3 regions of the Exiguobacterium sp. s168 genome follow, and region 3 is predicted to be linked to each of the others. Evidence: predicted binding sites of a transcription regulator. Region 3 holds the regulator's gene; each other region holds the start of a gene.

Region 1 (7,113 bases), on a different contig from region 3:
ATCGCGAACGGAACGAGTTTGATCTTGTTGATCAGCTTCAGGAAGAAGCGAATCGATAAGAGGGCAAACACGAACGACGCAACGAAACCGACGGCATAGAAACCGAAGTCGCCTGGATTAATATTATCCCAGTTCTTAACGAGCGAGAGGAAACTAGCACCGAACATGATCGGTACAGCCATGATGAATGTAAAGTCAGCTGCCGTCCGGTGATTCATCCCGAGGAAGACCCCTCCGGAAATCGTTGAACCGGAGCGGGAGAAGCCAGGCCAAAGGGAAATACATTGGAACAGACCGACGAGTGCTGCTTGGCGATATGTAATCTGATCAAGCGATGTTGTTTTCGGTTCCTTTGGTCCGAGTTTATCGGCTGCGATCATTAAGAGGGCACCGACAGCAAGACCGATGATGACCGTTTCAATCGAGAAGAGGTTCTCATCGATGAAGTCTTCGAATAACAACCCGAGAACCGCAGCTGGTAGAAGACCGATCAAGACGTGACGTAGCTTTAACTTGTGTGTCCCTGATGCGTCGTGTTCTCCTTCGATTTTATATAAACCGATCAGGCTAAAGAGGCGTTTCCAAAAGACGACAATGACCGCAAGAATCGATCCGAGCTGGATGACGATCTTAAAGGTGTTTGCGGAATATTTACCGAGAAATTCCGTTGTTTGTAACCACATGTCATCAACGATGATCATATGACCTGTGGAAGAGACTGGTGCAAATTCCGTCATCCCTTCGACGAAACCGAGCAAGAGCGCTTTTAAAAGTTCAATGATTGTCATGGTAATCTCCTTCTATATGATGTGCTATGTAAAAACATATCATGTTTTATTCTTGTGAGATAGAACTAATTGGAATATCGGGCGCAGGTCTGAGAGACGATTGGATGTGTAAGATGCGTTGTACGATTTAAATTCGTTTGGATAAGATAATACATGGATTTAGATTTCATCGGATAGATCAGGAAATTCGATCATTTCCATTCATACTAAAACAGTATGAAAGAAAAGGAAATCTTTCTGTTAGGACACAAGGTCAGAAAAACTTCAAATCGATTGGTTTCACTGGAATATGCCTGGATCTACAAAAAGAAAAACGAGCAGGAGACGGTATCGTCCACTACTCGTTTTGCAACAAGCTCATCCTAAAGCGACGTCAAGAATCATCATGACAGTAAAACCGACCATCAGACCAAGTGTTGCTAAATCGGATCCGTTCTCTGCTTGTGATTCCGGAATCAATTCTTCGACGACGACGAAAATCATCGCACCAGCGGCGAACGATAACGCATACGGTAGAAGCGGTTGAACGAAGAAGACGGCAGCCGCTCCAACCATCGCGGCAATCGGTTCGACGATCGCTGACAATTGACCGTAATGAAAGGCGCGCCGGCGCGACATCCCTTCACCGCGTAATGGGATCGATAGGGCAGCTCCCTCCGGCATGTTCTGAATGCCAATACCGAGTGCGAGGGTCAAGGCACCGGCGACGGTCGCCCCGTCCATGTTCAAGGCGGCGGCACCGAAAGCGACACCAATCGCAAGACCTTCAGGAATGTTGTGCAACGTGATCGCAAGAAACAGCAACGTCGTTTTCTTGAGTCCTGTCGAAGGACCTTCCGCTGTCTCGAGTGGTGCGGATAAGTGCAAATGCGGCGTAACGAAGTCGAGGAGACGGACGAAAAATCCACCAGCGAGAAAACCGATGGCAGCAGGAATCCAGGCGATTCCTCCATCCTGCTCCGTGAACTCGATCGCAGGAGCAAGCAACGACCAAAACGACGCGGCAATCATGACGCCGGCAGCAAAACCGAGCATCATGTTCATGACGCGTTTTTCAATCGTCGTAAAGACGAAGACGAGTGCCGCACCAAGTGCGGTTAACCCCCACGTCATCATTCCGGCAAGCAATGCTTGCACGACGACGGGGAGGGAAGTAAACCAATCCAACATGACTATTCCTTCTTTCCGGGCACGATTTAAAGCATCCATCTGTATGAGAGCTTACCCGTTTTCGATCCGGACGATTCGTGTGAAGGGAATTTCAATGACTTCACGTCCGCGCAGAAAGAGAACGGAACGTTCGGGTGCTAGTCGTTCGACGAAACCGACGACCGTCACGTAGCTACTTTCCTTATAATACGTGATTTCAAGTTCGTTTCCTTCTATTAAAGCTTCTTGGAGCAGAAAGTGCCATGATTCTTGTAGCTGTTCATCAATTTCAGGCAAGTCGAGCTGATGCATCTGGACATAGTATTCCCGCAGCAATTGCAAATGTTCTGGCATGAGAAAAGGAATCCATTTTAAATTTCCCCGATCACGATACGCTGTCATGACGATCACCTCCCGGATGACCGCCGACAAAACGAAGGCGACGTTTGGCGACACTCGTATCAAGAAACGAGACAGCGAGGCGAATCGTTCCTTTTCCGTAGCGAAGGTTGACGACATCCATTGCTTTTAATAACCGTCGCCGTTTCCAGAGCCGCGCATTATCCTCGAACAAAGACAACTGTAAGGTGCCTTGATCGGCAGTCAAATGCCCCACTGCAACGGATAAAAAACGAACAGGTTCTCCGTCGAGCCAATTCGGTTCGAATAATTGTAAGACGTGACGCAAAATGATGCGTTCATCGGATGTCGGATAAGGCAACCGTACTTGACGGGAGAAACCACTTCGGACGACGTTTCGAGAATAACGGACACCGATGTGAACGGTCCAGCCGACTTGATTCGAAAAGCGACAACGTGCGGCAACATCCTGTACCAGTTCATTGAGCACATTCCGGATGCGTTCGAACTGATAATAGTCCTGCATTAAGGTCACACCGTGTCCGATCGTCCGTTGAGGGGCTTTCTCGAACAAATGGCGAGGGGCAAGGAGTGTCGGCGACGCGTCAAGACCCCAAGCGTGATGCCACAGTTCGGCACCGATGACACCGAAGCGTTCGTGTAACTCTTCGACGGGGCGCATGGCAAGATCACCGATTGTTTCAATCCCCATCATCTGCAGATGTTGTTCCATGCGGTGTCCGACCCCCCACATCTTCCGAATCGGAAAATCATGAAGACGTCGTGCGACATCAGCATATCCACATCGCGCGATGCCTTCTTTTTTCCCGATTAAATCAAGGGTCAGTTTCGCGATGACGTTATTTGGACCAATCCCGATGCGGACGTGGATGCCGGTCTGTTTCAGGATTGCTTCTTTAATTTTGAAGGCAGCTTGCAGGTCGGAACCAAATAGGCGATCGGTTCCGGTCATATCAATGAAGCTTTCGTCAATCGAATAGACGCGAATGGCTTCAGGTGGGGCGAATTGGTGCAGGACATCCAGGACACGGATTGACGTCTTCATATAAGCGAGCATACGTGGTTCGACAAGTTGAATCGTACGACGAACAGCGTATGGCAATTGCTCGATTTCATATAATCGACCGGCTGTCTTGATTCCTAGTGCTTTTAAGGCAGGGGTGGCAGCGAGAATGACGGACCCGCTTCGTTTTAAATCGGAGACGACCGCAAGGCGTGTCGTCAAGGGAGGGAGATTGCGATACTGGCATTCACAGCTGGCGTAGAAGGACACACTGTCGACGCAAAAAATACGTTTATCTTGTGGTAAAACGACGGAAGGAAACATCTGAATCACTCCTTTACATAAAAGAACGTATGTTCTTATTTTGGTTTCCTTGACTATAGCATGGTCTCAAAGTGTCTCAAAATAAAAACTGTTGGAAAAAGGGGAATTCGAACGATTTTCCCTCATATAAAAGAAGTTTGATACACTAAGGGTGAGAAAAAAGGGGGAACCTTCATTGAAAGAGACCAATATCCGTTTACCAGAATTACCGAAAACGCTTCAGCTAGAGACCTTCGATCAAGTCGAAATCGATGACCCGTATCTGAAAGGAGCGCGTTATGAGAAAGAGTCGATGCCGAGTGAACTGACAGAACGTATCGATGCCTATCAAGTGTGTTTTCAAAATGTCTCGTTCGCGAATCTCACCTTTGACCGTGGCTCGTTCGAAGATATCCATTTTGAGCAGTGTGACTTAACGGGATGTCACTTCCAAGAAACTCGTTTTCACCGTGTATCCTTCGTCGGATGCCGGATGACGGGTGTTCAGTTCGAAGATTGTACGCTGGACCATTTGACGATTCAGGAAGGACTTGCGGATTACGCACAGTTCATTCGCAGTACGGTCCGTCACCAACACTGGAGCGAAACGACGATGAAAGAAGCGCAGTTCTTCGAAGTGAAACCGACCCAGTGGAAACTCGAAGCGGTCCGGCTTACCGATAGCCAGTGGATTGAAACACCGTTAAAAGGTCTCGATCTCCGGCAGACGGAACTCTCTGGTATTACGATTGATCCGCGATTTTTACCGGGTGCTGTCATTACGGAAGAGCAAGCAGTCGCCTTTGCTCGCTTGTTAGGTCTTGTCATTCCATAACAAAAAGAAGTCCTGCTTTCGATTTTTACTCGAAAAGCAGGACTTTTTTTTAGTGAAGGTTACTGTTCTTAAAATGACATCGTTTCGCCATCCTCTGGAATCAGGAAATGGGCAGAAAGGTGGAAGGCGGCTAAAAAGTCAGCAATCATATCACGTCGCAAGAGACAGTGGTTGACGGACTCGAGGTGCGAGACGATGATCGTCGCTTCCGCCGCCGCTTCGTGTACGGCAAGGAGATCACGCTGTGACATCGTGATCGGCTCTCCGGTCAAGAACTGGGCGGCGCCACTGTTGACGACGATGATATCGGGTGTATGTTGTTCGATTGCATGCGCGACCTCGTCGCACCAGATCGTATCACCGGCGATATAAAGTGTTGGTTCGTCCGGATGGGTGAGGACGAGCCCAGACACACGTCCCATCCGTTCGCCGATTTCACCGACACCATGCTGTCCACCTGTTCGATGGACCTGGATATCACCGATCGTTACACCGGAATCGAAGGAAGAAACGTTCGTGAAGCCGGCTTCTCGAATGTGCTGCGCGTCTTCTTCTTGCTGCGCATAGAGTGGCAAATGCTTGGGTAGAAGTTGTTTTGCAGCATCATCGAAATGATCGGCATGCAGATGCGTGACGAAGACAGCGTCAGGATCGAGCAGTGTGTTGACATCGACCGGTAAGTCGACGAGTGGATTAGCGACGGCATTTGGTGTTTGACCGAAGGGAGGCAAGCTGCCTTTTTCGCCGAGGAACGGATCAATCAATAAGACTTGATTGGCATACGTGACAACGAGTGTCGCATTACGAATTTGTTGAATATCCATTAGGTTCATCCTCTCTCAATGACTCGGATTAACTATTCCCCGTCTGGCATTCAATGAATCCTATCGCAAGCGTTTCTCCATCGCCATGACGTCGACATATTCACCGTTCAACTGTCCTTGCTCCTTAAACGTTCCGACGATCCGGAACCCGGAGCGGATATAGAGTTTTTGTCCGATTTTATTGAATGGGAAGGTGAAGAGAATGAGTTTATGCATCTGATGATCACGGGCGTGTTGCTCAGCCGTTTCAAGCAAACGTGTGCCAATCCCTTGTCCACGATGAGTCCGGGTGATATAAACCGAAATCTCACCGACGGATGCGTAGACAGGACGCGGATTATACGGATCGAGGGAAATGAAGCCGAGGACACCTGTGTCATCTTCAGCGACATATCCGGCATATCGATCGGTGCGTTCCGCATACCATTGGGTCATGAAGGATAAGTCCTTTTGGTCGGTTTCAAGCGTTGCGATCCGATCTTCAATGCCTTCGTTATAGATGGCAAGAATCGCTGGTAAGTCGTGTTCCGTTACGGGACGAATATGCATGACGCTCACTTCCTCATCGCTTTTCCTTCATTATATCGGTTACGTATCAATGTAGTGATATGTTTGTGCGATAAGAAAAGCACTGATTCCCTTCATATGAAGGAAAACAGCGCTTTTATCGATCTTAAGAGACCGTTGACGTCTCATTCTCGTAAATCGGAACCCAGCCGTCTGTCGTGACGAAGATCCGAACAGCGACGACTTTACGATCGTCTTGAAGCGTAAAGTAGTGGCGTGTGTTAACAGGAACGGAGATTAAATCACCAGGATTGAGTTCGATGTTATAGTAGCCGACTTCTTCGTCTTTGATCGCGAAGACGCCATGACCGCTGACGATGAAACGAACTTCATCATCCGTGTGATGATGTTCTTTCTGGAAGTTGACGAGCAACTCATCAAGGTTCGGTGTCGTATCCGAAAGTGAGATGATATCAGCTGTCTGATACCCACGACGTTCTGATACGTCTTTGATTTCGGGAGCGAACGTATCGAGAATCGTTTGTTTGTCTGCATCCGTCAGTGTGAAGTTCTCAACGAGAGGCGCTGGAAGTTTCGAAACGTCCCACTGTTCGTAAAGAACGCCGCGTGACGCAAGGAAGTCAGCGACTTCCGTTTGATCCGTATACCGTGTGTTTGTTTCTTGGAATAAGACTGTTGCCATGAGATAATTCCTCCTTTTAATGAATGGATTGACGGCATGATTGCAACGTCAACGTGTAATTGAATAAAAACTCGAAGGCTTCGAGGTGTTTCTTTGCTTCAAAGGCGGTCGGTGCCCAGACTGTGATCCCGTGATTGCGGATCAGGACGGCACCACTGTCTGCTGTGACATGCGGTGCAAAAGCAGCGGCAAGTGTCGGGATGTCCGCATGATTTGGAATGATCGGCACCGTGACCGTTGCATCTTCTTCCCACTTACCGAGTGCCTTGATGATTTCCTGTCCGGAAAAGGTGATACTGCCTTGATCGCCATAGAGTTCCGAAATCACATTGTTCGCAATCGTATGGACATGCAGGGAACAACCAGCGTCCGTTCGATTGAACACCTCGACATGGAGCAATGTCTCAGCGGAAGGACGCCCGGATTGCTCACCGATTAATTGACCGGTCGCATCGACATGAACGAAGTCGTCAGGAGTCGTCTGCCGTTTATCTTTTCCGCTTGCCGTCACAAGGAATTCAACCGGAACACCGGACGTCCGAATGGCGAGATTGCCACTCGTACCAGGGAACCAATCGCGCGCCGCAAGCTCTTGTTTGATGGCGCGTAGCTCTTCATAC
Region 2 (7,113 bases), on a different contig from region 3:
AACTGCTCTTCGATTGCAAGTGACCAAAGGTTTTGAATCGGTGATGGTTTCCCGAACGACTCGAAATACGAGACGTCATGGAAGATATACCACCAGTTCGTCCCGTAAATAAGCGTAAAGGCACTATCTTGACGAACTGTATGCAATAGCTCGCGTTCAAAGACGGTTACATATCCGAGAACGAGTAACAGCATGACGAATAGAGCTGGGAACAAACGACGGAAACGATGAATCCAAAACCGTTTCAAATCGAGGCGCCCGGTCGTTTGCCACTCGCGTAACAAAAGACCAGTAATCAGGTAACCGGATAGGACGAAAAAGAGATCAACACCGAGAAAACCACCAGAGAAGAATGAAACAGATAAGTGGTAGAGAATGACAGACAGGACAGCGAAAGCACGTAAGCCGTCAAGCCCTGGCATATATGTAATCGAACGAGACGAGGATTTCATAAAACACGAACAACTCCTTTAAAACGACAACTAATTTCTAACAGTCTTTAGTGTATCGAATTCCAATTTCAAAGAAGTGTCTAAGAAGTAACAACCTGACTAAAAAAGCACCCGACGAAAGCGTCGGATGCAGGCTTACGAAACATGTGGAAAACGACAGGTCACGATGAAGCGGTTGTCTTGTGAAGTCAACGCGACGCTCCCCCCATGACGCGCCATGATTTGTTGAACAATCGACAGACCGATACCGGAACCGCCGGAAGAACGCGATGCGTCAGACGTTCCGAACGGCGTCAGTCACGCGTTTAGTTCCTCTAGCGTATAGATCGTTTCAATCGCATTCGAGCAAATCAGTTGGATGCCTTGTGCTCCTTCTTTGATTGAAATCCGAAGATCACCGATTCCGTGAAGTGTTTCTTTAAAAAAAATCAAACATGAAAACCCTACTTTCCGTTGAGTATAGCATGTAGTATGCACGTCGTCCCTTTCGAAAACAGGAGGAGAATTCTTAAGTGAATCTTAAACAGATCAATGCCTGATTTTCGGCGACATCGTAACCGGACAAGCCGTTATACTAAAGGCAAAGGAGGAGAAAGCGATGGAACATCACACGTATTACGAAGCACTCGTTCGACGAGACGTGACGTACGAAGGGACGTTTTTCGTCGGGGTCAAGACGACCGGTATTTTTTGCCGTCCGACATGTCCGGCACGAAAACCGAAGGCGGAGAACTGCGAGTTTTTCGAGACGGCGCAAGAGGCATTGCTCGCTTCCTATCGACCGTGTCGGCGGTGTCATCCGCTCGCTTATCCAGGCGATCACGGTACGGTTCAACGTTTGATCGAAGCAGTCGAGGCAGAACCAGATAAACGGTTCAAAGAAGCTGATTTCCGAGCACTTGGTTTGGACGAATCAACAGCACGGCGCCAGTTCAAGAAACGCTTCGGAATGACGTTCGTTGCCTATGCTCGGGCACGGCGGATGGGGTTAGCGATGAAAGAGATTCGGACTGGGAAGCCGGTCATCGAAGGGCAGTTAGCAGGAGGCTATGAATCAAGCAGTGGTTTTCGTGAAGCGTCAGCACGGATGCTCGGGGAAGCACCGTCACGTTTTGACGGACAGGTCTTGCGCGCAAAATGGCTTGATACACCACTCGGTTCGATGCTTGCGATTGCGGACGAACAACACTTGCATCTCCTTGAATTCGTCGATCGACGGGGACTTGAGCGGGAAATTGAACGATTGCGTCAAAAAGCGCGTGCTGTCATCGTGCCTGGGGAGTCACCCATCTTTGAACAGATTGAAGGGGAGCTCCGTCGTTACTTCAAAGGAGAACCGGTCTTGTTTCAGACGCCACTGATGCGATACGGAACGCCCTTTCAACGCCGTGTCTGGGAAGAACTTGAACGGATTCCGAGTGGCGAGACGATCTCGTATCAGGAACTGGCCATCCGAATTGGTCAACCAACCGCTGTTCGCGCTGTCGCACGAGCCAACGGAGCAAATCAACTGGCAATCATCATTCCATGTCATCGGGTCATTCGAACGAATGGGGATTTAGGTGGATACGCCGGGGGACTTGCACGCAAGGAAACATTGCTCAAACTGGAGCGTACAAAGAGAGGACTGGATGTAGGATGAGTTTGATTAAAGATGTGTTTTCACCGAGTTGGCTCGATGGCTTAGGAGAAGCGGTCGATGTACCAGACTTTCGCAGACGAGTCGAACGGGAGGACTGGGAAGAGCTTGCGTTTAAACAACGCGTCCGTCGTGTTGCGGAGACACTAGAATCCGTCCTGCCACCGTTTCCGGACTCGATTGGGGAGCTGGAACGACTCGCACCACAGTTTACTGGGTTACCAGGGATCGTTTTTCCTGAGTATGTCGAGCGGACAGCAACATTCACTGACTGGACACTTGCGTTAGCAACACTCGCTAAATTGACACCGTATTCGACGTCTGAGTTCGCTGTCCGGCGTTTTCTACTCGCTGATCAAGAACGTTATCTTGAGCAAGCACTCATGTGGGCAACATCAGACGATGAACATGTCCGGCGCTTAGCGTCGGAAGGGACACGACCACGTCTGCCATGGGGACAAGCGATTCCGAGTCTGATTGCTGATCCGCGACCGGCGTTACCGGTTCTTGACGCGTTACTACAGGATCCGTCACTCTACGTCCGAAAAAGTGTCGCTAATCACTTGAACGATATTTCAAAGACGCATCCGGAATATCTGATTGAGCGGATCGAACGTTACTTAGGAACAGATCCGAACACGGACTGGATTTTACGTCATGCTTCCCGGACGTTACTCAAACGTGGAAATCCAGAAGTTCTGCAGTTGTTCGGACACGTTACGCAAGGGGAGGTCGAGATTACAAATTTAGTCGTCTCGCCGGTTACGATTGGCGGAGAGCTCGACTTCTCGTTCACCGTGACGAGTTCAGTTCCACAACGTTTACGCTTGGAGTACGCGATCGATTACGTCAAACAACGCAGAACGAGTCGGAAGGTGTTTCAACTGCGGGAACGGGAAGTTAAAGGTGTCTTACAAGTCGAACGACGCCAATCGTTTCGGAACATGACGACGCGTGTTCATTATCCTGGTACACACACATTGACGATTTTGATTAACGGAGAGGCTTACGCGACAGCAACGTTTGAGGTCGAGGAGGAGAGCTGAATGCAAGGACGGCATCCGGATTTTAAAACGTCACGATTATTTGTCGAAGCAACGGATGAAGAATCGGGTTGTAAGTGGACGCTACATGCGTTACGTGAGAAAACGATTGTCGGAACGATTATCTTCACTTGGAATGCATCCACCGGAACCTTACGTTACACGACGACTGATGAGGACGATCGGCACGGGTACATCACAGAAGCCTTGACGTCGATTTTGTCTTATCTCGCACGAACGTTATTATTGACGCGTGTCTATAGTGAAGCGGGCAGTGAGACGGTCTGGCGTCGGAACGGATTTCAGTTGCAGGCGAATCGATATGCACGCGAACTTCATCATTAAAGCCCCGTCTGCTGAACAGAACGGGGCTTATTTGTGATTAGACCGTTGTTTTCGACCAGTTGAAATGGTCGCAAATCGCTTCAGCGCTTTCACGCGCACTTAACTGTTCCGTATCAAGGAAGAGATAATTGACGTCCGGTAGTTCGCCTGGTAGCGAGCGTGTCCGGTATCCGTCCGCCGTCTCGCGTAAGTCTTGTTCAGAAGCGGCGAGGTCGCGCTTCGTCACTTTGTGCGTCAATCGGTTTTCGGTCGTGTTCCGGTGCAGACGGGTCGCGACCGGCGCATCCAGTTCAACGATATAGACGTCAGCACCTGCTTGTTCGAACAACTCAACCGTTTCTTCGATGAACTCGAGACCACCACCTTCGACGCCGAATAGACAGAGGAATGTAAACAGGACACCTTCAAGCGAACTGTTCGCCATTTCCTTGAACATCTCGCGCCGAATCGTATCTTTTAAGCGGTGATGGGCGGGTTCAGAGAAATCAAAATAAGGCAATAACAAGTCGATCGTCTGGTGGTTATGGAAGACTTTCATCTCCGTCAACCGTTCGATTTCCTGACCGATCGTCATCTTTCCGACCGCTTGCGGACCAAGTAACAAGACAAATTTCATGGACGAACCTCATTTCCTTTTTCTGCTAAGAATAGCACATTCCGACGAGTGACATCACTAGAACGTTTGTTCGTAATTTGATATAATTCAAGTATGAAGTCCCGTCGTGTCCTTGTCTGAAGGAGGACAACCATGCAAGAACAATGGAAAGCCGTCATCGGCTATGAAGGTATATATGAAGTCTCATCGCTTGGTCGCGTAAGGTCGCTCGACCGGACGATCGTGACGTGTCGCGGTGTCCGACAACGCCGAAAAGGTGTCTTGCTCCGTCCACGGCTCAATCGGGAAGGGTACCGGAAAGTCACGCTCTATCAAAGTGGTCGAGGAGAGCGGATGCAAGTCGGATTGCTTGTCGCAAAAGCCTTTCTGACGACAGACGTCACGGAAGCGCGACTCGTCCGGCGCAACGGCAAACGGGCTGACGATCAGTTGTCGAACTTAGAGGTTCTGCCTTCAATCGATCAGCAGTATAACGAACTGCTTGGTGAGTTCGATCTCTTGTTAGGTCAACATGTGACGCTGTCGCCATTTCAGATTCGAACGATTCGCGCGCAGTACGAAAAAGGGAAAACGATTCGTCAATTGGCAGAGCAGTATCAGGTGACGGAAAACCGAATCCGCAACATCATCGATAAAAAGGAAGCACGTTATATCGGCTGAGACCAGAATAAAGGAGCGTTTACCAGAGATGGTAGACGCTCCTTTGATTTAAGACGATTGTTCGCCGGCACGAACGGTCTGTTGTAATGAACTGATCCGCGACTCGAGTACCGCACTATGTGTCTTCAGTTCCGTCTGCTGGGTGACGTGGTGTTGCATCTGTTCCCCGAGCACCTGGCTGTAAGACGAGAGTTCTGACATCAACTGCTGAACCGACTGTAGATGTTCCTGCATGTTCGACTGAACATCTGCGACGATCTGGCGTTGGTGTTCCACGGTACCCAGTGTCGTCTCAATCGTCGTCGCTTCGGTCAGCATCTGTTTTAAATGCTCCGTTGCCGTCTCGAGCTGTTGCGACGTCGAAAGAAAACGTTCCGTCATTTGCGAGAGTGCTTGTTCGACTTGATCGAGCCCCGCCGTCCACATCTGATTGACCTGCCGAATATGGTCCGTACTCGTCCTAATATCGATCGCTAGTTTTTCGACCTCCTTAGCGACGACCGTGAAGCCGCGACCAGCTTCTCCGGCACGGGTTGCCTCAATCAGCGCGTTCAGCGACAAGCGGCGCGTCTCTTCAGCGACACGCTGGATGTGGGAAATCGAGGTCTCCATCTGCTGCTGTAGATGTGAGGTCTGTTGCAAGATTTGCTCTGTCGTCGCGGATTGTTCTTTCAGCAAGTGGCTTTCTTGTTGTAATGTCCCAAGTGTCGTGTGATTCGTCTGAACAGTCTGTTGAAAACGGGTTACGGCATGTTGACTGTTCAGAAGTGTCGTTTGCATCTCGCTTAACGCATCGTGTCCTTGGACAGTCAAACGTGTCGAAGCGACAATCGTCTGATCCATCTGTGTCGATTGCGCAAGTAAGGAACCGGCGACTTCATCGACGGCTTGGACTGATTGATCCATTGCGGATAAGCGCGAAGAGAAGTGGGGCTGGACGGATTCAAGCTCCTGACTGGCTTGTTGCATCTCCGTCGTTAAGTCATTAATTTGTTGCATCAACTGATTGTATTGAAACGTCAGCTGTTGTAACTCAAAGGTCGTCGTCTTGAGCGTTAATGGACGATACGAGCGCTTCGCATGCGCTTCTTCAATCTGTAAGGCGAGTTTCGATAACGGTGCCAGTTGGCGTTGAATCCGCCAGCGAATCAACAGGCTGATGCTGACAAGTGTGACTACGCTCACCCAGACGAGTGTCCAAGCTAAATCTCGAGCAGGGGCGATTAATTTATCACGGTCGGTCGTCAGTAAGATGACGTCATCGAGTTCTGGAATCGTCATCGCGACAAGAAATTGGTCTTGATACGAAAATGCATATGTACGTGCATTCTTTAAGTGCTGTAGTAGTTGTTTTCGTTTTGCTGGTTCGAGTGTCAACGGTCGGAACGCATCACTCGTGTTCAGGCTTTGAAAGCGAACCGTGTAGTCGTCACGTGATAAGTCGGTTCGCTGTTGCTGTTGCAATCGTTTGATGGCACGCGAGCGGTCAGTTGCGTCCTCCGGATACGCGAGAAACGTTGCCCGGACGTTCGCGTCGAACATCGTTAACTCACGCATCAGCCGTTCCTCAGTTGCTGTGACGGATTGTTGATACGATGCGTAAACGCTTAGACCACTGATCATGATCAATCCGATAGCGACGATCGGAATCAACCATCCATTTAGTTGCTGTGCTAATAATCGTTTTTTCGTAAGCATAAAAAAACATCTCCTCCCGTGTACCTATCGGAAGGAGAAGAAACAACATGTATGAAGGTGTTGTACGGCTTGTGTAAAGGTCTTGTGAATCTAATTCACGTAAATCGGAAGGACAGTTGCAAGATGGGTCATAAGTGCTTGTGTCTCTTCTTTTGGTTCAGATGTGACGTAAATGATCAACGTAGCAGCAACGATGACGAAGATGGCGATGACGAGAATGATGAAGAACGGCATCTTACTTTTTCGTTTTTCGGCTTGACGATCCATGAAAGATTCCCCCTTAATGATGTAGACGATAGACATATTTGTTTGATTCCCTCTCTTCTTGTTTGAAAACCTTGGAAAAAGAGGGGAATGTGTAATCTGACGGGAATAGAGTAAACATCTGAAATGGAATGAGGAGGATGTCGTCGTGCTTACGTTGCTCAATTCATTGTTGTTGAACTTTTCCCTATTGATTGCGACATTGCTGTTCGCCTTTTTACCGCTACGACGAATCGAGCGGATCTCACCCAACTCCTCCTTACAAGTCCGACTCGCAATCGGTTGTATCGCGGGTTTGATTGGTGCGCTGTTGATTTTCAACAGTATCTCCTATGACGTCGCAAAGATTGATTTGCGTCTCGTTGCACTTGTTACGGCGTACTTTTACGGAGGGTT
Region 3 (7,113 bases):
AAATAGCGATTTTCGCATTCCCCCGACCAATTCGTGTGTCATCCGTCACGAGTACCGCATCTACCGCATCACGTGTCACATGGTCAAGAACCGTCAGCATTCCTTCCCGATCAACGTCATATCCACTCTCTTTTTCAGAGACGATGTCTATGACATCAAAACCCTTTTGAGACGCGACCTTGGAAAGCTCCATCCGTTGGCGTTCAATCGAACTATCTTGTGCTTCTTTTTCGGTCGACACCCGACAATAAATCACGACCTTCATCGTACCTCACATCCCTGTTCGTTCTTTCACAACTTTTCCATTTTGTCATTGTTGTGCGATTGGTACAACGATTTTGCTTTTTGAGATGACGTGTTTTGTCTCGACATCATTATTTTTGATCAACCAGTTGACGTATTCTTCATCTGACATCGAACCATCATTGTAGACTTCAGCAATTTGTTCGACTGTAGCGTTCTCATCGACCGTAACGGAAGCGGTCATCAGTTGCGCTACCTTTTCATCCGGGCGTGGTGTGAGTAAAAAGATCACGAAGGCAATACTTAATGCATAGAAGAGAATTGAAAAAGCATGAGTACGAATCGTATGAATCATCATGAATCCCTCCAAATATGAAATGAATGATTTAGAATAAATGTTCGCGGAACAATTGTTCGCATAACTCATAATAAACACAGAACCCGTGTTCGGTCAACACAAAATGTCGAACAATTGTTTGTACGCTCATTTGTTCTATGTTATAGTGAATTTAGAAACATATATTCTTACATTTCAAACTTCAATCCAGAAAGAGGTGGCAATTCGTATGCGGAAAATGTCTAAGCGCCAACAAGAGATTCTCGACTACATCGTCTCTGAAGTGAAACTGAAGGGGTATCCACCATCAGTTCGTGAAATCGGAGAAGCAGTCGGACTCGCGTCTAGCTCGACGGTACACGGTCATTTGGATCGACTCGAGAAACGGGGAATGATTCGCCGTGACCCGACGAAACCACGTGCGATTGAGATATTGCTTGATAAGCCTGAAGAAATCACGGAAGCCATCGTCCATGTTCCCGTCATCGGGAAAGTCACAGCGGGTCTTCCGATTACAGCGATTGAAAACATCGAAGAACAGTTTCCGCTCCCTGCACATTATGTAGGAAATGAGACGGTCTTCATGTTGACAATCGATGGTGAATCGATGATTAACGCAGGTATTCTTGACGGCGATCGTGTCATCGTGCGCCAACAAAACACAGCAGAAAACGGAGAAATCGTCGTAGCTATGACCGAAGATAGCGAAGCGACGGTGAAACGGTTCTTCTTAGAAGATCAACAGGTACGTCTACAACCAGAAAATGACTCGATGGATCCGATGTATTTCGATAATGTCTCCATTCTTGGTAAGGTAATCGGCGTGTATCGGACGATTCATTGACGGAGGGACCAGTTACGACTGGTCTTTTTTCATGCCTTCAGGAAATGTACATGATACTGTCAATACCGTCGCACTGACGGGTTACGTTGCGTATTCGGTCGCAACGCAACAAACCGATTGGTTACCGACTGCCATCGGTATCGCTGTCGGTACCCTTTGGTTGTCACCCGACCTCGATTTAAAGTCAGAACCGTATTATCGCTTTGGACCATTTCGAGTCTTGTGGATGCCGTATGTCAAGATCATGCCTCACCGATCGATCTGGTCACATGGACTGATCATCGGAGACATCATCCGGCTTCTTTACAGTGCTGCGATTCTGATTCCGCTACTATTTTTAAGTCTATATTTTCAGGTTCTTGATTCTGCTACGATTGATTCGTGGTTCGCTTCCTTGCCTGCATTCGTCGTCGGTATCATGGTGGCAAGTACGATTCATATCCTACTAGATTATTCCAGCAGTTGGTTTCGACCTAAAAAAAGAAAAAAACGTCGTCGGTAACACCTCTTTTGCTTGCTCGCAGGCAGGAAGAGGTGTTTTCTTATCCACTTTTTCGTATCTTTAAACATCAAAATGAAAAATTTCCATTCCTATATTTCAATTATATGTATTGAAAACGTTCTCAATTCGGAGTAATTTAAAGTAGAAAGGCCATTATCTACTTTAATCCAAAGGGAGGGTTTTTGCATGAATAACTTTGTACTAGAAATGATCGGTACGATGATCCTCATCCTGCTCGGGGATGGAGTCGTCGCCGGTGTCGTCTTGAAAAAGACGAAATCGGAAAACAGCGGATGGATCGTCATCACATTCGCTTGGGGTCTTGCCGTCATGACAGCAGCATTCGTCGCTGCTGAAAGTGGAGCACACTTGAACCCCGCATTGACGATTGCACTTGCTTTGAACTCTGACCTACCGTGGGCAGACGTTCCGATCTACATTGCCGGACAACTTGTCGGAGCTTTCATCGGCGCCATTCTCGTTTGGCTTCATTACATGAAACATTTTGAAGCGACTGATGATCAAGCTGCAAAACTCGGTGTGTTCGCAACAGGTCCAGCGATTCGTCATACGCCGTCGAACTTGATTTCTGAGATCATCGGGACATTTGTTCTCGTCTTCGGTATCTTGGCACTTGGTTTAACAACGTTCGGAGATGGCTTAAAACCACTCATCGTCGGTTTACTCGTCGTCGTCATCGGTCTCTCGCTCGGTGGTACAACAGGGTATGCCATCAACCCGGCTCGTGACCTTGGACCGCGTATCGCGCACGCTATCCTACCGATTCCGAATAAAGGTTCATCTGACTGGGGCTATTCATGGATTCCTGTCGTCGGTCCGATCATCGGTGGAGCGATTGCCGTGTTCATCTATCAATTGATCTACTAAGATCACATCTCACTAACACATACCGCTCAAGGGGGATTTCGAAATGGAAAACAAGTATATCCTAGCACTCGACCAAGGTACGACAAGCTCACGTGCGATCATCTTCGATCACGATGGGAAAATCGTCAACTCGGCACAACGGGAATTCAAACAGTACTTCCCACAACCAGGCTGGGTCGAGCATGATGCAAACGAAATCTGGGGTTCGATTCTTGCCGTCATGGCCGAAGCACTCGGGACAGCAGATATCAAACCTGAGCAAATCGCTGGAATCGGCATCACGAACCAACGTGAAACAACAGTTGTCTGGAACAAAGAAACAGGCAGACCGGTCTATCACGCACTCGTTTGGCAATCGCGTCAAACGTCTGGTATCTGTGACGACTTAAAAGAACAAGGTTTGAACCAGAAGTTCCGCGACAAAACAGGACTTCTGATTGATGCCTACTTCTCTGGTACGAAAGTTAAATGGATCCTCGACAATGTCGAAGGTGCACGTGAGCAAGCAGAGAACGGTGAATTGCTCTTCGGTACGATCGATACGTGGCTCGTTTGGAAACTGTCTGGTGGAAAAACGCACATCACGGACTACACGAACGCTTCACGAACATTGATGTATAACATCTACGAACAAAAATGGGATGAAGAGTTACTCGATATCCTCGGTGTTCCTGCTTCGATGTTGCCAGAGGTTCGTCAGTCGAGTGAAGTCTACGACAAAACAGTACCGTATCACTTCTTCGGTTACGAAGTGCCAATCGCTGGTATTGCGGGTGACCAACAAGCAGCACTCTTCGGTCAAACGTGCTTCGAAGCGGGTGAAGGGAAAAACACATACGGAACAGGTTGCTTCATGCTCATGAACACAGGTGAGAAAGCTGTTTCTTCTGATCATGGACTCTTGACGACGATCGCTTGGGGCGTCGATGGAAAAGTGGAATATGCGCTGGAAGGTTCGATTTTCGTAGCTGGTTCTGCAATCCAGTGGCTCCGTGATGGACTCCGGATGCTGAAAAATGCGAAAGATTCAGAAGGTTACGCAACGAAAGTCGACTCAACAGACGGTGTTTATGTCGTTCCTGCCTTCGTTGGTCTCGGTGCGCCGTACTGGGATTCAGATGTTCGTGGCGCAATCTTCGGTTTAACACGAGGAACAGATAAAGAGCATTTCGTTCGGGCAACGCTTGAATCACTCGCTTACCAAACACGCGACGTGTTAACAGCGATGGAACAAGATTCTGGGATCGAACTGAAGACACTCCGTGTCGACGGTGGTGCTGTAGCCAACAACTTCTTGATGCAGTTCCAATCGGACATTCTCGGCGTTCCTGTCGATCGTCCAGAAATCAACGAAACGACAGCACTTGGTGCAGCCTACCTTGCTGGATTAGCTGTTGGTTACTGGAAAGATAAAGCGGAGATCAAACAACAATGGAAGCTGGATCACCAGTTCAAACCAGAGATGAAAGAAGACGATCGTGAACAACGCTATGCCGGATGGCAAAAAGCAGTGGAAGCGACAATGGTCTTCAAACCATCAAAATAAAACAATTGACCCGGTCCCTTTTGCAGAGGGACCGGGTTTTCACTGTCTTATAGAAACTACAATATAATCATTCTTCCAACACCAGACTCAGACTAGAATGTACCACCGCAGCACATACATCATAATTCTTTGTGCTACTCATTCGCATAGAAGAGTTCCCATGTATTCCCCTCAACATATAATGTGGATCACTCATTTTTCTCTAGCATGAGCATGTCGATTGCCTGTATTCCGTTCTCCCAGATTTCCTCTGGATACGACCGAAAAAAATCTTTTTTTATGTCGTATAGCCGGAAACCAAGCTTTTGGTAGAAAGCTAAATTATCAATACTCGAATTAGCCGTTCCTACGATGAAATGATGATACTCTTGTTCCTTATATTGTTCGAGCGTTAATGAGATGATCCTCTTTCCTAACCCTTGACCCTGGTGTTCTTTTTTGATGGCAACGTTTTTTATCTCCATTGTATCTTGATTAATTTTGGTCATAACAATAACACCTACTACATGCCCAGATGAATCTTCGAGATAATACAGGTCACCGTTAGGTAAGTATTCATAAATCTTATTGATAGATTCATCAGCCAGTAATAATAAGTGGATGAATGTCTGCTTTTTGATTTCAGTGTCTGCTTTCCTTAACGTATAACTCAAGAACTCACCTTATGGTTTACATTCTTTTACTATCCTATTTATGTACATGCATTATGATTACAATTTTCATACCACCATTTCATTCAGATATGAAAGAATCCCCATTGCATTGAAGCAAGGGGGATTTGATCCTTATTTGCTAAACTCTTTTTTCAATCCGTCTTCAATCTCATCAACGGATTTCGACTGCCCGCTAAGAACAGCCGCTAAAAACGCGCCTTCGACGAGTGGTGCGTCGATAAACCGAACCGTCCGTTCGCCACTATATAGTTCAAGGGCCAGTTCCGTGTTCATCGTCGCAGAACCGATATCCGTTAAAACGACTCCATCATCGTCCAGTGTATTTAGTGTTTCTTCGATTCGAGTCGCGTCCGTTCCGATGCTACCGTCCTCAAGACCTGCTGCTACTAAGACTGGCGTATCCGGCGCCATCTCTGCCAACAGTTCCTTTAGTCCAATCGCGAGCTTTTCACTATGGGAAACGAGTACAAGATTAACCATGAAGCACCTCCGCGATTTCGCCAAGTAACAACGCACTTGATAGACTACCTGGGTCCTGGACACCTTCCGTCGCTTCACCGAAATAAGACGCACGCCCTTTCGTTGCGATACGCGCTTTCGTATCAGCAAGCGCTTGATCGATTGCCGCTTTCAAATCCCCTTCTTGCGAGAGCGCCTCTTGGAACGGTGTCCAAATATCGACCATCGTCTTTTGACCGAATTCCGATTTTCCACGCGATTTGATGCCTTCCGTCGCTTCATGGAAAGCATCCGCGAGTTCTGCACCTTCGACTTCTGTTTTCCCTTTGAACGCACCAGCGAACTTAACGAATGCCGTACCGTACAAAGGACCGGATGCCCCACCGACCGTCTTGATCAGCGTCATCCCGACCTCTTTCGATAAAGCTCCTAAGTCCTCATACTCGCCGTGTTCTTCTAACGTCTTTTGGACTGCTTGGAAGCCACGTGACATATTGATCCCGTGGTCCCCGTCCCCGATTTCCCGGTCAAGGTCCGTCAATTCATCCTTGTGCTGTTCAATCTGTTCCGCTGCTTTGATGAGCGCGCTTCGTAACTGTTCCGTCGTCAACTTCATCTTTGTACACCCCGTTTATCTGAATTAGAATCCAATCGCTTTCGTTTCTGCATCGAGATATCCGAGCAGTTCATCATCCACTGGTAAGAGCGTGATTGAGAACCCGTGCATCTCAAGCGATGTCATATAGTTTCCAACGAATGAGCGGGCAATCTCGTAACCATGCGCCTCAAGTTCTTCCGCGACATATTTATACGTGATGTACAGTTCGGATTCTGGTGTTCCGCCCATCCCATTCACCATGACGGCGACTTTTTTGTCTGGTACTTCTTTTGTCAAACGATCGAGCAACTCTTTGACGATCGCATCAACGGAAGCGACTGCTTTTCGTTCAAGTCCTTTTTCACCGTGGATCCCGATTCCGATCTCCATCTCGTCATCATGCAACTCAAAGCCTGGCTTGCCGCTCTCCGGCATGTAACATGGTGAGAGTGCCATTCCAATCGAACGAACGCCCTTGATGACTTTTTCCGCAACTGCTTTGACTTCACTTAGTGATTTTCCTTCTGCCGCTGCAGCACCGGCAATCTTATGGACGAAGACAGTTCCTGCGACCCCACGACGATCCTCTTCCTTTTTGATCGCGATGTCATCATTAACGACGACCGTATCAACTTCAATATCCTCGAGTTCAGCAAGTTCCTTCGCCATATCGAAGTTCATGACGTCACCTGAATAGTTCTTGACGACGAGTAGGACACCTTTTCCCCCATGAGCTGCCTTGATGCCTTCAAGCACCATGTCGGGTGTCGGTGAAGTGAACACTTCCCCACAAACAGCCGCAGCAAGCATACCGTCCCCGACGAATCCAGCGTGTGCCGGTTCGTGACCGCTTCCCCCACCAGAGACAAGACCGACTTTTCCGTCCAGTGGTACTTTCCGCGCAACGACGTTAACACCTTCGACTTTTTTATACAAATCAGGGTGAGCAAGTACGAGTCCGTCGACCATGTCTGAAACGAACCGGTTTGAATCTTTCATTAATTTGTGCATGAAAAACGCTC

What was found. The regulator LexA, encoded in region 3, represses DNA repair genes until DNA is damaged. The targets are predictions, from matches to a motif close to CGAACATATGTTCG.
Positions count from the first base shown of each region.
Region 1: KNQ15_RS09365 (Y-family DNA polymerase) is a predicted target of LexA. The motif match lies at 3,668-3,681, and genes of this name have one in related genera.
Region 2: KNQ15_RS14560 (NUMOD4 domain-containing protein) is a predicted target of LexA. The motif match lies at 4,155-4,168, and genes of this name have one in related genera.

Region 1 covers NZ_JACSNE010000013.1:45,916-53,028, forward strand. The annotation lists gene KNQ15_RS09350 (undecaprenyl-diphosphate phosphatase) at 1-788, opposite strand, end outside; gene KNQ15_RS09355 (ZIP family metal transporter) at 1,146-1,958, opposite strand; gene KNQ15_RS09360 (YolD-like family protein) at 2,010-2,339, opposite strand; gene KNQ15_RS09365 (Y-family DNA polymerase) at 2,323-3,645, opposite strand; gene KNQ15_RS09370 (pentapeptide repeat-containing protein) at 3,821-4,459, shown strand; gene KNQ15_RS09375 (MBL fold metallo-hydrolase) at 4,528-5,283, opposite strand; gene KNQ15_RS09380 (arsinothricin resistance N-acetyltransferase ArsN1 family A) at 5,344-5,832, opposite strand; gene KNQ15_RS09385 (1,2-dihydroxy-3-keto-5-methylthiopentene dioxygenase) at 5,957-6,493, opposite strand; gene KNQ15_RS09390 (methylthioribulose 1-phosphate dehydratase) at 6,510-7,113, opposite strand, start outside.
Region 2 covers NZ_JACSNE010000031.1:9,513-16,625, forward strand. The annotation lists gene KNQ15_RS14530 (acyltransferase family protein) at 1-452, opposite strand, end outside; gene KNQ15_RS17055 (ATP-binding protein) at 588-749, opposite strand; gene KNQ15_RS16970 (hypothetical protein) at 750-884, opposite strand; gene KNQ15_RS14540 (bifunctional transcriptional activator/DNA repair enzyme AdaA) at 1,051-2,094, shown strand; gene KNQ15_RS14545 (DNA alkylation repair protein) at 2,091-3,137, shown strand; gene KNQ15_RS14550 (GNAT family N-acetyltransferase) at 3,138-3,479, shown strand; gene KNQ15_RS14555 (AAA family ATPase) at 3,517-4,095, opposite strand; gene KNQ15_RS14560 (NUMOD4 domain-containing protein) at 4,228-4,755, shown strand; gene KNQ15_RS14565 (methyl-accepting chemotaxis protein) at 4,804-6,453, opposite strand; gene KNQ15_RS14570 (hypothetical protein) at 6,544-6,720, opposite strand; gene KNQ15_RS14575 (GGDEF domain-containing protein) at 6,866-7,113, shown strand, end outside.
Region 3 covers NZ_JACSNE010000004.1:148,463-155,575, reverse strand. The annotation lists gene KNQ15_RS04575 (YneB family resolvase-like protein) at 1-265, opposite strand, end outside; gene yneA (cell division suppressor protein YneA) at 311-598, opposite strand; gene lexA (transcriptional repressor LexA) at 810-1,424, shown strand; gene KNQ15_RS04560 (metal-binding protein) at 1,456-1,926, shown strand; gene KNQ15_RS04555 (MIP/aquaporin family protein) at 2,113-2,814, shown strand; gene glpK (glycerol kinase GlpK) at 2,858-4,360, shown strand; gene KNQ15_RS04545 (GNAT family N-acetyltransferase) at 4,549-5,013, opposite strand; gene dhaM (dihydroxyacetone kinase phosphoryl donor subunit DhaM) at 5,146-5,514, opposite strand; gene dhaL (dihydroxyacetone kinase subunit DhaL) at 5,507-6,109, opposite strand; gene dhaK (dihydroxyacetone kinase subunit DhaK) at 6,134-7,102, opposite strand.